DNA from 2 places in the Micromonospora sp. ANENR4 genome. Region 2 is predicted to be linked to the other one. Evidence: riboswitches for the same ligand, from Rfam matches in the RefSeq annotation. Region 2 holds a riboswitch; the other holds the start of a gene.
The links. A riboswitch is a leader RNA that binds a small molecule or an ion and turns the genes downstream of it on or off. The one in region 2 is predicted to bind thiamine pyrophosphate.
Positions count from the first base shown of each region.

Region 1: linked by a shared signal. The riboswitch ahead of IRY44_RS23180 (ECF transporter S component) and the one ahead of thiE (thiamine phosphate synthase) in region 2 are both predicted to bind thiamine pyrophosphate.

Region 1 covers NZ_JADKYQ010000013.1:143,372-150,363, forward strand. The annotation lists gene IRY44_RS23145 (metalloregulator ArsR/SmtB family transcription factor) at 1-228, shown strand, start outside; gene IRY44_RS23150 (hypothetical protein) at 281-886, shown strand; gene IRY44_RS23155 (hypothetical protein) at 896-1,063, shown strand; gene IRY44_RS23160 (acyl-CoA dehydrogenase family protein) at 1,116-3,089, opposite strand; gene IRY44_RS23165 (DUF6328 family protein) at 3,198-3,698, opposite strand; gene IRY44_RS23170 (sugar isomerase domain-containing protein) at 3,790-4,539, opposite strand; gene IRY44_RS23175 (alpha/beta fold hydrolase) at 4,536-5,372, opposite strand; TPP riboswitch at 5,449-5,555, shown strand; gene IRY44_RS23180 (ECF transporter S component) at 5,631-6,221, shown strand; gene IRY44_RS23185 (ABC transporter ATP-binding protein) at 6,335-6,992, shown strand, end outside.
Region 2 covers NZ_JADKYQ010000009.1:149,715-156,706, reverse strand. The annotation lists gene IRY44_RS17505 (aldo/keto reductase) at 1-80, shown strand, start outside; gene IRY44_RS30750 (endonuclease domain-containing protein) at 357-902, opposite strand; gene IRY44_RS30745 (hypothetical protein) at 899-1,384, opposite strand; TPP riboswitch at 1,503-1,614, shown strand; gene thiE (thiamine phosphate synthase) at 1,612-2,235, shown strand; gene thiO (glycine oxidase ThiO) at 2,232-3,317, shown strand; gene thiS (sulfur carrier protein ThiS) at 3,308-3,508, shown strand; gene IRY44_RS17480 (thiazole synthase) at 3,514-4,287, shown strand; gene IRY44_RS17475 (thiamine phosphate synthase) at 4,350-5,015, shown strand; gene thiD (bifunctional hydroxymethylpyrimidine kinase/phosphomethylpyrimidine kinase) at 5,098-5,886, shown strand; gene thiC (phosphomethylpyrimidine synthase ThiC) at 5,904-6,992, shown strand, end outside.

The DNA of each region.
Region 1 (6,992 bases), on a different contig from region 2:
CTCGCGATCGTCAGCGAGCTGGCCGAGGGCGAGCGCTGCGTGCACGAGCTGGTCGAGAAGCTCGGTGCGCCGCAGCCGCTGGTCTCCCAGCACCTGCGGGTGCTGCGCGGCGCCGGGGTGGTGCGCGGGTCGCGGCGCGGCCGGGAGATCGCGTACGCGCTGGTCGACGACCACGTCGCGCACATCGTGGCGGACGCCGTCAGTCACGCCGGTGAAGGGTCGCACTGAGCGGGAAATCGGCCAGGTGCCGACGCGCCCGCGCCGTGGGACGCTGTCCGGCGTGAAGATCTACGCCGACCGTTTTCCCACCGCCGTCCGCCAGTTCCTCACCGACCTGCTCGTGGTCGTCTGGGTGTACGCGGCGATCCGCTTCGCGCTGTGGCTGCACGACGTGGTCGAGAAGCTCGCCGTACCCGGGCAGAAGCTGGAGGGGGCCGGCGGTGGTCTCGCCGACAACCTGGCCGACGCCGGCGGCAAGGTCGGCCGGGTGCCGATCGTCGGCGACGAGCTGACCGCGCCGTTCACCCGTGCCGCCGACGCCGCCCGCGCGGTCGCCGAGGCGGGCCGCGACCAGCAGGAGCTGGTCGGGCAGCTCGCGCTCGGGCTGACCGTCGCGGTGCTGGTGTTCCCGCTCGGCCTGGTGCTGTTCGGCTGGCTGCCGCTGCGCCTGCGCTGGATGCGCCGGGCCGGCGCGGCGAAGGCCCTGGCGGGCGTCCCGGCCGGCCGGGACCTGCTGGCGCTGCGCGCACTGGCGGGTCAGCCGCTGTCGAAGCTGACCCGGATCGCGCCCGACGTCGCCGAGGCGTGGCGGCGCGGCGACGACGCGACTGTCGACGCGCTCGCCGCGCTGGAGCTGCGCGAACTGGGGCTGCGCGGCGGCCGGTAAGGTGTGCGGGTGCTGTACTTCCTGATCGTCGTCGCCGTGCTGCTGCTCGGGTACGCGGCCGTGCTGGTGAGTTTCGTCCGCAAGGGCCGCAAGATCCCGCCGTCGGCGTACCTGGTGCTGGCCGGGCTCAACGGCCTGATCCTGGCCGGCGTCCTGGCCTGGGCGATCGCGCGCTGACCGCCCGCGGCGGCCGTCCGGGTGGGACGACCGCCGGGCGGGCGGGGCGGGGTCAGCCGGCGGGCGGGATGCGACGGCGGACGTCCTGCTCGGTGGACGCCCCCGGTTCCCAGCGGGCCACCCAGGGCAGGTCGGCGGGCGGGGTGACGACACCCTCCTCCACCGAGGCGTACCGGCCGGCGACGATCCGCTTGGCGGCGGCCACGTCGACCGAGTCGGTGTTCGACCACAGACCGGTGAACAGTTCGTCGACGCGCAGCCGCGCCTGACGGCAGAACAGGTCGGCCAGCTCGACGTTCTCCGGGTGCGCGTCCCGCTCGGCGTAGGCCCGGACGCAGACCGCGCTCATCGCGAACAGCTCCGCGCCGATGTCCACCACCCGGCCGAGGAACGCCTGCTTGCGCTCCATCTTCCCCTGCCAGCGGGACATCGCGTAGAACGTCGACCGGGCCAGCTTGCGGGAGGTCCGCTCGACGTGGCGCAGGTGCCCGGCCAGCGGCCCGAACTCCTGGTACGCCCCGGGCGTCTGCCCCTTGCCGACGGCGAGCGTGGGCAGCCACTTCGCGTAGAAGGCGCCGGCCCGCGCGCCCGCCTTCGCCTTGCGGCCCAGCCCGGCGTCGGGGTCGATGATGTCGCCGGCGACGGACAGGTGCGCGTCGACCGCCTCGCGGGCGATCAGCAGGTGCATGATCTCGGTGGAGCCCTCGAAGATCCGGTTGATCCGCAGGTCGCGCAGGAGCTGCTCGACGGCGGCCGGCCGTTCCCCGCGAGCGGCGAGCGAGTCGGCCGTCTCGTAGCCGCGGCCACCGCGGATCTGGATCAGCTCGTCGGCGATCCGCCAGGCCATCTCGCTGGCGTAGAGCTTGACCAGCGCCGCCTCGATCCGGATGTCGTTGCGGTCGTCGTCGGCGAGCATGCAGGACAGGTCGAGCATCGACTCCATGCCGTACGTGGTGGCGGCGATGAAGGACAGCTTCTTCGCCACCGCCTCGTGCTCGCCCACCGGGCGGCCCCACTGGACCCGGTCCGCCGCCCACTCGCGGGCCACGTTGAGCGCCCACTTGCCGGCGCCGACGCACATGGCCGGCAGCGAGAGCCGGCCGGTGTTCAACGTGGTCAAAGCGATCTTGAGGCCCTTGCCCTCACCGCCGATCACGTTCTCCTTCGGCACGAACACGTCGTGGAACCGGGTGAGGCTGTTCTCCAGGCCGCGCAGCCCGACGAAGGAGTTGCGCCGCTCCACGGTGATGCCGTCGCTGTCGCCCTCCACCACGAACGCGGTGATGCCGCCGCGCCGCCCCTCACCGGCCGGCACCCGGGCCATCACCACCAGCAGCGTGGCGAGCGTGCCGTTGGTGGCCCAGAGCTTCACCCCGTTGAGCCGGTAGCCGGTGCCGTCGGCGGTCGGCTCGGCGGTGGTGGCGAGCCGGGCCGGATCGGAGCCGACGTCCGGCTCGGTGAGCAGGAACGCGGAGACCTCACCGGCGGCGAGCCGGGGCAGGAACCGATCCTTCTGCTCGGGCGTGCCGAACATCTTCAGCGGCTGCGGCACGCCGATCGACTGGTGTGCGGAGAGCAGCGCGCTGACCGCCGGGTTCACCGAGCCGACGAGCATCAGCGCCCGGCAGTAGTGCAGGTTGCTCAGCCCCAGCCCGCCGTACTTCCGGTCGATCTTCATGCCGAACGTGCCGAGCCCGGCCAGGCCGTGGAACACCTCGTCGGGGATGCGCGCGTCCCGCTCGATCGCCTCGCCGTCCACCTCGGACGTCAGGTACGCGCGCAGCGCGCCGAGGAACTCGTCGGCGCGGGCCACCTCGGCCGGGTCGGGGCGGGGCCACGGGTCGATCAGGTCGAGCCGGAACCGGCCGAGGAACAGTTCCTTGCCGAAGCTGGGCCGGTCCCAGGCCGACTCGCGGGCCGCCTCGGCGACCTGGCGGGCCTCCTTCTCGGAGACCTGGCCCGCCTCGGTGGGCAGCGGCCCCGCGCCGTCCGGTGACTCGGGCCGGCTGTTCTGGGTCGTGGTCACGGCTGCCTCCTCGTCGGTCCGGCTGCGTCGACACGTGCGACGAAAACGACGCTACCCCCGGGTGTTACCCAGGGGTAGCGCTGCGTGCACGTCCGATTTGGCGGACCGTCAGTCGGTCAGCGACTGAGGGCTGTCGTCCTCGTCGTCGATGTCGTCCTCACCCCAGTTGCGCCTGCTGAACGGCAGGATCGCCCAGAAGATCAGGAACCACACGCCGGTGAGCGCGCTGAGCAGGAACGCGATCGGCCGGTCCAGCACGAAGTCGGTGACCAGCAGGACCGAGCTGACCATCGCGATCAGCATGAAGAACAGGCCGCCGGTGGCCATCCGGTGGGCGAACCGGACCAGCTCCGGCTTACGCCCCTGCCGGAACAGCGCCCGGTGGAACGCGACCGGAGAGATGATCATCGCGGCGGACGCGGCGGCGGTCAGCAGCGCCAGGATGTAGACGTCGCGCTGGAACTCCGTGGTCCGGCCGAACCCGTTGCTGAACGGCAGCGTCAGCAGGAAGGCGAAGAGGATCTGCACGCCTGTCTGCGCGACCCGCAGCTCCTGCAACAGATCGGCGAAGTTGCGCTGCCAGCGCTGCTTCTCGGATTCCTTTGACACTCGCGGACCTCCCCGGGAGACGGCACGGCCGGCGGGTGAACGCCCACCGGCAGGAGCGCCTGTGCCCCGTACGGCTGATCACGAAACCGGTTCAGGATCCCCGGCGGATGCGGCCCGCGTACCGTGCCTCCAGCTCGGCGTTGTGCTCGTCGCCGCCGGTGATGTTCGCGGACAGGTAGACCGGCGGGCGCTGCCCCGCCGCGACCAGCCGGGCCACCACCTCGGTGACGATCTGCTGGGCCAGCAGCGCGGCAGTGATCGAGGAGACCGCGCCGACCGCGCCGCCGCCGGGTAGCGGCAGCGTGGCGTCGCCGTACGGGGCACCGTTGTCCAGCACCACGTCGGCGAAGTCGGCGAGCTTGCGGCCGGACGGGTGCCGCGAGGTCATCCGCGCCGAGTGCTGCGCGGAGGTGATCGCCACCAGGCCGTGCCCGCGTTCCTTCACGACGGACGCGAACTCGACCATCGCCCCGTTCACGCCCGAGTTCGAGGCCAGCACGAACACGTCCTGCGGCCGGATCGGCGCCAGCTCGTAGAGGCGGTGCGCCACCGCCGGATCGCGTTCCAGCTTCGGGCCGAGCACGTCGGCCGGGTCGCCGCCGACCAGCACCAGGTCACGCAGCGCGATCCGGTTGGTGGGCACCAGGCCGCCGGCCCGCCCGGCGATCTCCATGGCCAGCGCCTCGGAGTGCCCGGTGCCGAACGCGTGCACCACCCCGTCGGCCTGCAGTGCCGCCGCGATCAGGTCGGCCGCTTCGGCGACGTTCTGCCGCTGCTCGGCGGCGACCCGGCCGATCGTCTCGGTCACCACCGCCAGGTACGCCTCGGCGCTCGCCGTCATGCCTCCTCCGTTCCTGCGCACCGGGCGAGGATCGCCTCGGCCAACGGGCCGGGCGCCTCGTCCGGGATCCAGTGGCTGACGCCGGACAGCGTCACGAACCGGTAGTCACCGGTGACGTGCGCCGCGCACGCCTGCGCGGCCGTCCGGCCGATCGCCACGTCCTTGTCGCTCCAGACGAACGTAGTAGGCACCCCGACCGGCGCGACCGCCTTCATGTCCGCCCCGGTCATCGCGCGGTACCAGTTCAGCGCCGCCGTCAACGCGCCCGGCTCGCGCATCGGCTCGGCGTACCGGGCGACCGCCTCGGCGTCGCCCACGCCGCTCAGCAGCTTGCGCAGCGTGGCGCCGTTCCACGCCAGCAGCACCTTCTCCGCCGTACCGGGCTTGCGGAACAACGCGATGTACGCGGACTTGACCTTCTGCCGGGGGTCGGTGGCGAGCGCGTGGCCCATCGCGGACGGGTGCGGCACCGACACCGCGGTCAGCGTCCGCACCCGGTCCGGGTGCGCCGCCGCCAGGCCCCACGCCACGATCGCGCCCCAGTCGTGGCCGACCACGTGGGCGCGAGTCACCCCGAGCGCGTCGAGCACCGCGGCCGCGTCGGCCACCAGCTCCGGAATCCGGTACGCCCCGACGTCGGCCGGACGCGCGCCGGGCGAGTAGCCGCGCTGGTCGAGCGCGTACGTGCGCAGCCCGGCGGCGTGCAGCGCGGGCGTGACCGCGTCCCACTCACCGGAGTGCTGCGGGAAGCCGTGCAGCAGCAGGACGGGATCACCGCCCTCGGGGCCGCCGGCGCGTACCTCGAACGTCAGTCCCCGCGCATCCACCAGCATGATCGCCACCATACCGACACTCGCCCTGCTGGGCCGGGGGCCGTGGTCGGTGCTAGCGTCTGCGACGAGACAACTTCACATCCGACAGGGGAGCGCACAGCGCTGAGAGTGCGGGCCGGTGCCCGCAGACCCTCGAACCTGATCTGGGTAATGCCAGCGCAGGGAGTTCGGTCGACCTCCAGCCGCGTCGCCGTCCGGTGACCACCGGGCGCGGCGTGCGTCTTCTCCTGGTTCACCTCGACGAACTGGGAGCCAACCGTGAACCGTACCGACAGCAACCGCTGGCGTACCGTCGACATCGTCGTCGCCTCGGTCATCGCCGTCGCCTTCGGCGTCGTCTTCTGGGCCTGGGGCCTGCTCTGGAGCGCCACCGACGCGGCGTTCGCGTTCTTCCCGCCGGCACAGGCCGTGCTCTACGGCGTGTGGCTGATCCCGGCGGTGCTCGCCGGCCTGATCATCCGCAAGCCGGGCGCTGCGCTGTACTGCGAGACCGTGGCCGCGATCATCTCCGCCCTGCTGGGCAGCCAGTGGGCGAGCATCGTGATCCTCCAGGGCCTGATGCAGGGCATCGGCGCCGAGCTGGCCTTCGCCGCGTTCCGGTACCGCTCGTTCCGACTGCCGGTGGCGGTGCTGGCCGGTGCGCTGACCGGTCTCGGCGCGGCGATCTTCGACTTCGTCTACTGGAACAAGGCGTTCGACTTCGCCTCCTACCGCCTCCCGTACGCGCTGATCACGATTGTCAGCGCCACTATCGTCGCCGGTCTGGGCGCGCACGTCCTCACCCGCGCGCTGGCGAACACCGGCGTCCTGGACCGCTTCCCCGCCGGCCGGGATCGCGCCCTGGTCTGAGGCTCGCCTCGCACCGCCCCGGTGATCAAGGAGTTTGCGTCCGCCGGGCACGGTTTCCCGGACGCGAACTCCTTGATCACGCAGGCTGGGCCGGGAGAGGGGGTGGGTGGGCGGTGAGCGGGGTGGTGCTGCGGGGGTTCGGGTGGCGGCACGGGGGACGGAAACGCTGGGCTCTGCGCGGGGTGGATCTGCGCGTGGAGAGCGGCGAGCGGGTGCTGCTGCTCGGACCCTCCGGCGCCGGCAAGAGCACGCTGCTGGCGGCGCTGGCCGGGCTGCTGCCGGAGGACTCCGGCGAGCAGGAGGGAACCGTCGAGATCGACGGGCTGGACCCGCGCAAGGCCCGCGAGCGCGTCGGCATCGTCTTCCAGGACCCGGTATCCCAACTCGTCATGGCCCGCTCCGGTGACGACGTGGCGTTCGGGCTGGAGAACCGTGGCGTACCCGCCGGGGAGATCTGGCCCCGCGTCGACGAGGCGCTGCACCGGGTCGGCTTCCCGTACGACAGGGACCGCCCCACCGCCGCGCTCAGCGGCGGCGAGCAGCAGCGGCTCGCGCTGGCCGGCACGCTCGCGCTGCGCCCCGGGCTGCTGCTGCTCGACGAGCCCACCGCCAACCTCGACCCGGCCGGCGCCGGCCTGATCCGCCGGGCCGTCGCGAATGCGCTCGACCCGGACACCACGATGGTCCTGGTCGAGCACCGGGTCACCGAGGCGCTGCCGCTTGTCGACCGCGTCGTGGTGCTGGAACCCGGCGGCGGGGTCCGCGCCGACG
Region 2 (6,992 bases):
CCCAGGTGAGCGCCAACGCCGAGGCCGGGACGTGGCAGCCGTCCGACGAGGACCTGGACGCCCTCGACGCCATCCTCTGACTGTCCGCGCCGGTGCAGGCGAGCCCGCTCGCGCGTCGGATCCGCCCGCGTGCTCGGTCCACCCGTGTTCGGTCCGCCCGCGCGTCGCAGGTGCGTCCGCTCGTCGTCGTGCGAGCGTCGGGGCTTGCCCCGCGCTGCGGGCGTGCGCCCACCGTGGCCGCCCGCGCGCGGAGACACCCATAACGTTCCACTCAGAGGCAGCGCTCACGATGGGTGGAACGGCATGGGTGTCAAAGGGGCCTTGAAACACCTATGGCGTTCCACTCGTCGCCAGATTCAGTCGCGAGTGGAACGCCATAGGTGTCTGCGGGCGGCCTTCCGACGCCCGTGGCGCCCGGCCCGGCCAGGCGGCGGGTGGCGGGCCGGGGTGGGGCGGAGCTGCGGGCGTGGGTCATGGTTTGCTGCGGTGGCGAGACGTTCGGCCAGGGCCTGGCGGACCAGGGCGACTGTGGCGTCGGGGCGGCGTAGCACGTCGTCGGCGGTGAACCGCAGCACCACCCACCCGGCCGCGCGGAGCGCGTTCAGGCGTGCCACGTCCCGCCGGAAGTGCGCCCGTTCGCGGTGGTGGTCGCCGTCGTACTCGACCGCGAGGCGGAGCGCCGGCCAGGCCAGGTCCACCCGGGCCACGAAACGTCCGCCGGCGCGTACCTCGTGCTGAGCGACGAGCGGGCCGAGGCCGGCGTCGAGCAGAAGCAGCCGCAACCGTGTCTCCATCGGGGACTCGCTCAACGGCTCGGCCAGCGCCAGCACCTCCCGCAGCAGCGGAGCGCCCGGCCAGCGCGACCGGGCGGCGGCGTAGGCCCGCAGGCAGGGCAGCTTCACGACCCGGCGACGCAGCAACGCGTCGACGGCGACGAGCGCGTCGACGCGGGTGCCGTGGCGGCCCAGGTCGAACGCGCGGTACGCAGCGGGGTGGTGACCGGCAGCCCACCGACGAGGGTGTGGTCCCGCTCCGGCAGCGGTGACCGGACCACCCGCAACCGTGGGTGCGGTCGCAGTCGAGCAGCAGTCGGCAGCAGCACGCTGACCGGCGCGTCGCGGGTGAGCACGTCCACGCCGAACAGCCACGCGGCGCTGCGTCCCGCCAGCACGCCACCCGTGGGCAGGCGCAACGCCACCGCCGCGCACCACATTCGGTGGTCGTCGGCGCGGTACCCGTCCCGGTGCACGTACACGTCCGGCAGCAGGCGGATCCAGGTCTGCCCGCGCAGCATCGTCCAGGTGAGCAGCCCTTCGGAGACGGCACTGCCGCCCCGGAACGGCACTGTCGCCAGGCGGCGCGGGACGCGGGCGGGAACGGACATCCGGGCAGCGTGTCGTGACGGGACGGTCACCCGCTGCCCCGATCCGGCGGACGGCTGGTGTCTGGGAAAAACCTCACCCGGGCTTCCGTACGGGCGGGAGGCGTCGTACGGTAGGCCGCAAGTGACCCACGGGAGCCCGGTGCGGACCGGGCTGAGAGGGGGGCTGGGAGCCCCCGACCGTCGAACCTGATCCGGGTAATGCCGGCGCAGGGAGGAGCGTTGCCGTGCTGTCCCTGGGACGACTGCATCTCATCACCGACACCCGGCCGGGGCGTGACCCGCTCGCCGTGCTGCGTGCCGCCCTGCCGGTGGCGGGCGCCGACCTCGTCGTGCAGGTGCGCGTGGAGGACGACGCCACCGACCGGCAGGCGTACGAGCTGGCGTGCCGCGTGACCGAGGCGTGCCGGCCGTACGGGGCGCGGTGCCTGGTCAACGACCGGCTGCACGTGGCGCTCGCGGTGGACGCCGCCGGTGGCCACGTCGGCGCGGACGACCTGCCGGTCGCAGGCGCGCGCCGGGTGCTCGGCCCGGACGCGGTGCTCGGCGCGACCGCCCGGGAGCCGGTAGGCGCCCGCGCGGCGGTGGACGCGGGAGCGAGCTACCTGGGCGTGGGCCCGTGCCACGCCACCACCACCAAGTCCGGCCTGCCGGACCCGATCGGCCCTGGCGGGGTACGTGCGGTCGCCGAGGCGGTGAGCGTGCCGGTGATCGCGATCGGCGGGGTGACCGCCGCGACCGTGCCGGCGCTGCGGGCCGCCGGGGCGTACGGGGTGGCGGTTGTCGGCGCGCTCAGCCTGGCCGCCGATCCCGCGCACGCCACCGCCGAGCTGCTGCTGGCGCTGACGCGATGAGCCCGGCCGACGTGGCGGTGGTGGGCGCCGGGCCGGTGGGACTCGCGATCGCGTGGCGGTGCGCGCAGCGCGGACTGCGCGTGGTAGTGCACGACGACCGGCCCGGGTCGGGCGCCTCGTCGGTGGCCGCCGGGATGCTGTCGCCGGTTGCCGAGGCGTACTTCGGTGAGCACGAACTCACCGCGCTGCTCGTCGAGTCGGCCGCCCGCTGGCCCGGCTTCGCCGCTGAGCTGACCGAGGCGAGCGGCGTCGACCTCGGCCACCGCACCGAGGGCACGCTCGTCGTCGGGCTCACCGCCGACGACCTGGCCGAGGCGGGGCGGCTGTGGTCGTACCAACGGGGGTTGGGACTGCCGATCACGCCGCTGCGCCCCTCGGAGCTGCGCGACCGCGAACCGGCGCTGGCGCCGCGCGTGCGCGGCGGCGCTGTCGCGCCCGGCGACCACCAGGTCGACCCGCGGCGGCTGGTCGCCGCGCTGCGCACGGCCGCCGAGCGCGCCGGGGTGGAGCTGCGCCCGGCCCGCGTCGGCGCGCTGTCCGAGCTGGACGCGCGGGTCACTGTGGTCGCGGCGGGCTGCGGCGCGGCGGCGCTGACCGGCCTGCCGGTCCGGCCGGTGAAGGGCCAGGTGCTGCGGCTGCGCGCGCCCGGTGGCGGTCCGCCGGGCTTCCGGCACGTGATCCGGGGGTACGCGGACAGCGAGTCGGTCTACCTGGTGCCCCGGGACAGCGGTGAGGTCGTGGTCGGGGCGACTGTGGAGGAGCGCGCGGACACCGCTGTCACCGCCGGTGGCGTGCTGACGCTGCTGCGCGCCGCCGCCGAACTGGTGCCGGAACTCGTCGAGTACGAAGTGGTGGAGGCAGTCGCCGGGCTGCGTCCGGGTACGCCGGACAACGCGCCGATCATCGGGCCGCTGCCCGGGCAGCCGGGCGTGCTCGCGGCGACCGGGCACCACCGGCACGGCATCGTGCTCACCCCGGTCACCGCCGACCTGGTCACCGAGCTGATCGTCACCGGCGAGCCGGATCCCGCGCTCGCCCCCTTCACCCCGGACCGCTTCGGGAAGGAGCGCACGTGGAACTGATCGTCAACGGCACCGGCCGGACGCTGCCCGAGGGCGTCACCGTCGCCGAGGTGGTCCGCACCGTCACCGACCGGGAGCGCGGGCTCGCCGTAGCGGTGAACGGCGAGGTGGTGCCGCGCGGCGGCTGGTCGGCGAGCGTCCTGCGCGACGGCGACCGCGTCGAGGTGCTCAGCGCCACCCAGGGCGGGTGAACGGCATGTCCACGCTGGAGATCGGCGGGGTCGCGTTCGGCTCCCGGCTCGTCCTCGGCACCGGCGGCGCGGCCAACCTGCACGTGCTGGAGCAGGCGATCCGCGCTTCCGGCACCGAGCTGGTGACGTTGGCGCTGCGCCGGGTGGACACCACACCCGGCGGGTCGGGCGGCCTGCTCGACCTGGTGGAGCGGTGCGGCGTACGGCTGCTGCCGAACACGGCCGGCTGCCGTACCGCGGTGGAGGCGGTGAAGACGGCGCACCTGGCCCGGGAGGCGTTCGACACCGACTGGGTGAAGCTGGAGGTGATCGGCGACGAGCGCACGCTCCTGCCCGACGGGGTGGAGCTGCTGCGCGCCGTCGAGGAACTGGTGGCCGACGGGTTCACCGTGCTGCCGTACACCTCGGACGATCCGGTGCTGGCGCGGCGGCTGGCCGACGTGGGCTGCGCGGCGGTGATGCCGGCCGGGTCGCCGATCGGTTCCGGGCTGGGCATCGGCAACCCCCACCACATCCGGCTGATCCGCGCGGCCGTGGACGTGCCGGTGGTGCTGGACGCGGGCATCGGCACCGCCTCCGACGCCGCGCTGGCGATGGAGCTGGGCTGCGACGCGGTGCTGCTGGCGAGCGCCGTGACCCGGGCCGCCGACCCGGTGGCGATGGCCACAGCGATGCGCTACGCGGTCGAGGCCGGGCGTCTGGCGTACGGCGCGGGCCGTATCGCCCGCCGCTTCCACGCCCTGGCCTCCACCCCGGATGAGGGACGGCCCGACCTGTGACCGCCTCACGCCTAGCGGATCTTGGTACGGATGCGCCCTCCGAGGGGCGGCCGCGTACCAAGATTCCGGGCGGGCCGAGCGGCGTCGTGCTGCTCACCGATCGGCGGGTTGCTCGGGGGGCGCTTGTCGACGTGGTGGCGGGGGCCGTGGGTGGGGGAGTGCGGTGGGTGGTGCTGCGGGAGAAGGATCTGCCGCGCGCCGAGCGCCTCGCGCTCGCCGCCGACCTGCGCGCGATCCTCGCCGAGGCGGGCGGCACGCTGATCGTGGCCGGCCCCGATCCGCTCGACGGGGACGCGGTGCACCTGCCCGCCGCCGGCCCGTACCCGCCGCCCGCCGTCGGGCTGGTCGGCCGCTCCTGCCACGACACCGCCGAGCTGGCCCGGCTCACCACCGAGCACTACGCGACGCTGTCCCCGGTCTACGAGACCAGGACGAAGCCCGGCTACGGCCCGCCCCTGCGGCCGACCGGACTCGCCGCCCTGGTGAAAGCCAGCCCGGTCCCGGGGCTCGCCCTCGGCGGCATCGAAACGGCAGCTCAGGTAGCGGCCTGCGTAGAGGCAGGCGCAACAGGAGTAGCAGTGCTCGGCGCAATCATGCGGGCGAACGACCCCGCCGAAACCGCCACCACGCTGGGCAGCGCCTTCCAGGAGGCGGCCACCCGTGTGGCGCGCACCCACCCCGCGCGATCCGACGAAGGCCCGCACGAGAAGGGCTGCGGCCGACCGTGACCACGGAGGGATCAAGCCTGACCGCCCGGAGTGGGCACGGTCGGCCGCAGCCCTCAACCGCAACCACCGGTGAAGGAAAGCAGTGACGCCGAAAACAGTTCTCAGCATCGCCGGCTCCGACTCCGGAGCGGGAGCGGGCATTCAGGCCGACCTCAAGACGTTCGCCGCGCTCGGGGCGTACGGCACGACAGTCCTCACCGCAGTCACCGCGCAGAGCACCAGGGGCGTGGACGCCGTCCTGCCGCTGCCGCCGCAATCGGTGCGCGACCAGATGGACAGCGTGCTCGGCGACTTCGACGTGCGCGCCGTGAAGACCGGGATGCTCGGCACCCCGGCGGTCGCCGATGCGGTGGCCGAGGCGGCAGGGGCCGGGCGGCTGCCGCACCTGGTCGTCGACCCGGTACTGGTCGCCACGAGCGGGCACCGGCTCGGCGTGGTGGAGGCGGTCGAGCGGCTGCTGCCGTACGCGGAAGTCGCGACGCCGAACTGCGCGGAGGCCGCGGCCCTCACCGGAGGCCCGGTGGGCACCGTCGAGGAGATGGTCGCGGCGGCCGAGGCGCTGGCGGCGCGTGGACCGGCGTTCGTGGTGGTGACCGGCGGCGACGTGGACGCCGACGGCGAGTCGGTGGACGTACTCGCCGGCGGCGGGACGACCCGCCTGCTGCGCGCGCCCCGGGTGGACACCCGGCACAACCACGGCACCGGCTGTTCGTTCTCGGCCGCCGTCGCGGTCCGGCTCGCCGCGGGCGACGCGGTGCCGGTCGCGGTGGCGGCCGCCAAGGAGTACGTCACCCGCGCGCTGACCGGCGCGCGGACCTGGGAGCTGGGCGCGGGACGCGGCCCGCTGGACCACTTCGGCTGGTCCGCATGAGCGACAGGGAGGCTGTCATGCAGGCACGTCGCAAGGTGTACGTGGAAGGGTCACGCCCGGACATCCGGGTGCCGTTCGCCGAGGTGACGCTGACCGGGGACAACCCTCCGGTACGGCTCTACGACACCTCCGGTCCCGGCTCCGACCCGGAGGTGGGGCTGCCCGCACTGCGCGGGCCGTGGATCGCCGAGCGCGGCGACGTGGCTCCGGTGCGCGGTGCCGGCACGCCGCTGGCCGGAACCCGTCCGACCCAGCTTGCGTACGCCCGGGCCGGAATCGTCACGCCGGAGATGGAGTTCGTGGCGATCCGCGAGTCGGTGTCGCCGGAGTTCGTGCGGGACGAGATCGCGGCCGGCCGGGCCGTGCTGCCGCTGAACGTGAACCACCCGGAGTGCGAGCCGGCCGTCATCGGCAAGGCGTTCCTGGTGAAGGTCAACGCCAACATCGGCACCTCGGCTGTCACCTCGTCGGTGGCCGAGGAGGTGGAGAAGCTGACCTGGGCGACCCGGTGGGGCGCGGACACCGTGATGGACCTGTCCACCGGCAAGCGCATCCACGAGACCCGCGAGGCGATCGTGCGGAACGCGCCGGTGCCGATCGGCACGGTGCCGATCTACCAGGCGCTGGAGAAGGTCGGCGGCGACCCGGTGAAGCTGAGCTGGGAGGTGTTCCGGGAGACGGTCATCGAGCAGGCGGAGCAGGGCGTCGACTACATGACCGTGCACGCCGGGGTGCTGCTGCCGTACGTGCCGCTGGCGGTGGACCGGGTCACCGGGATCGTGTCCCGGGGCGGCTCGATCATGGCGGCCTGGTGCCTGGCACACCACGAGGAGAACTTCCTCTACACGAACTTCCGGGAGCTGTGTTCGCTGCTCGCGAAGTACGACGTGACGTTCTCCCTCGGTGACGGCCTGCGCCCCGGTTCCATCGCGGATGCCAACGACGAGGCGCAGTTCGCCGAGCTGCGCACGCTCGGTGAGCTGACGAAGATCGCCTGGGAGTACGACGTGCAGGTGATGATCGAGGGCCCCGGGCACGTGCCGATGCACAAGATCAAGGAGAACGTGGGCCTCCAGCAGGAGTGGTGCCACGAGGCGCCGTTCTAC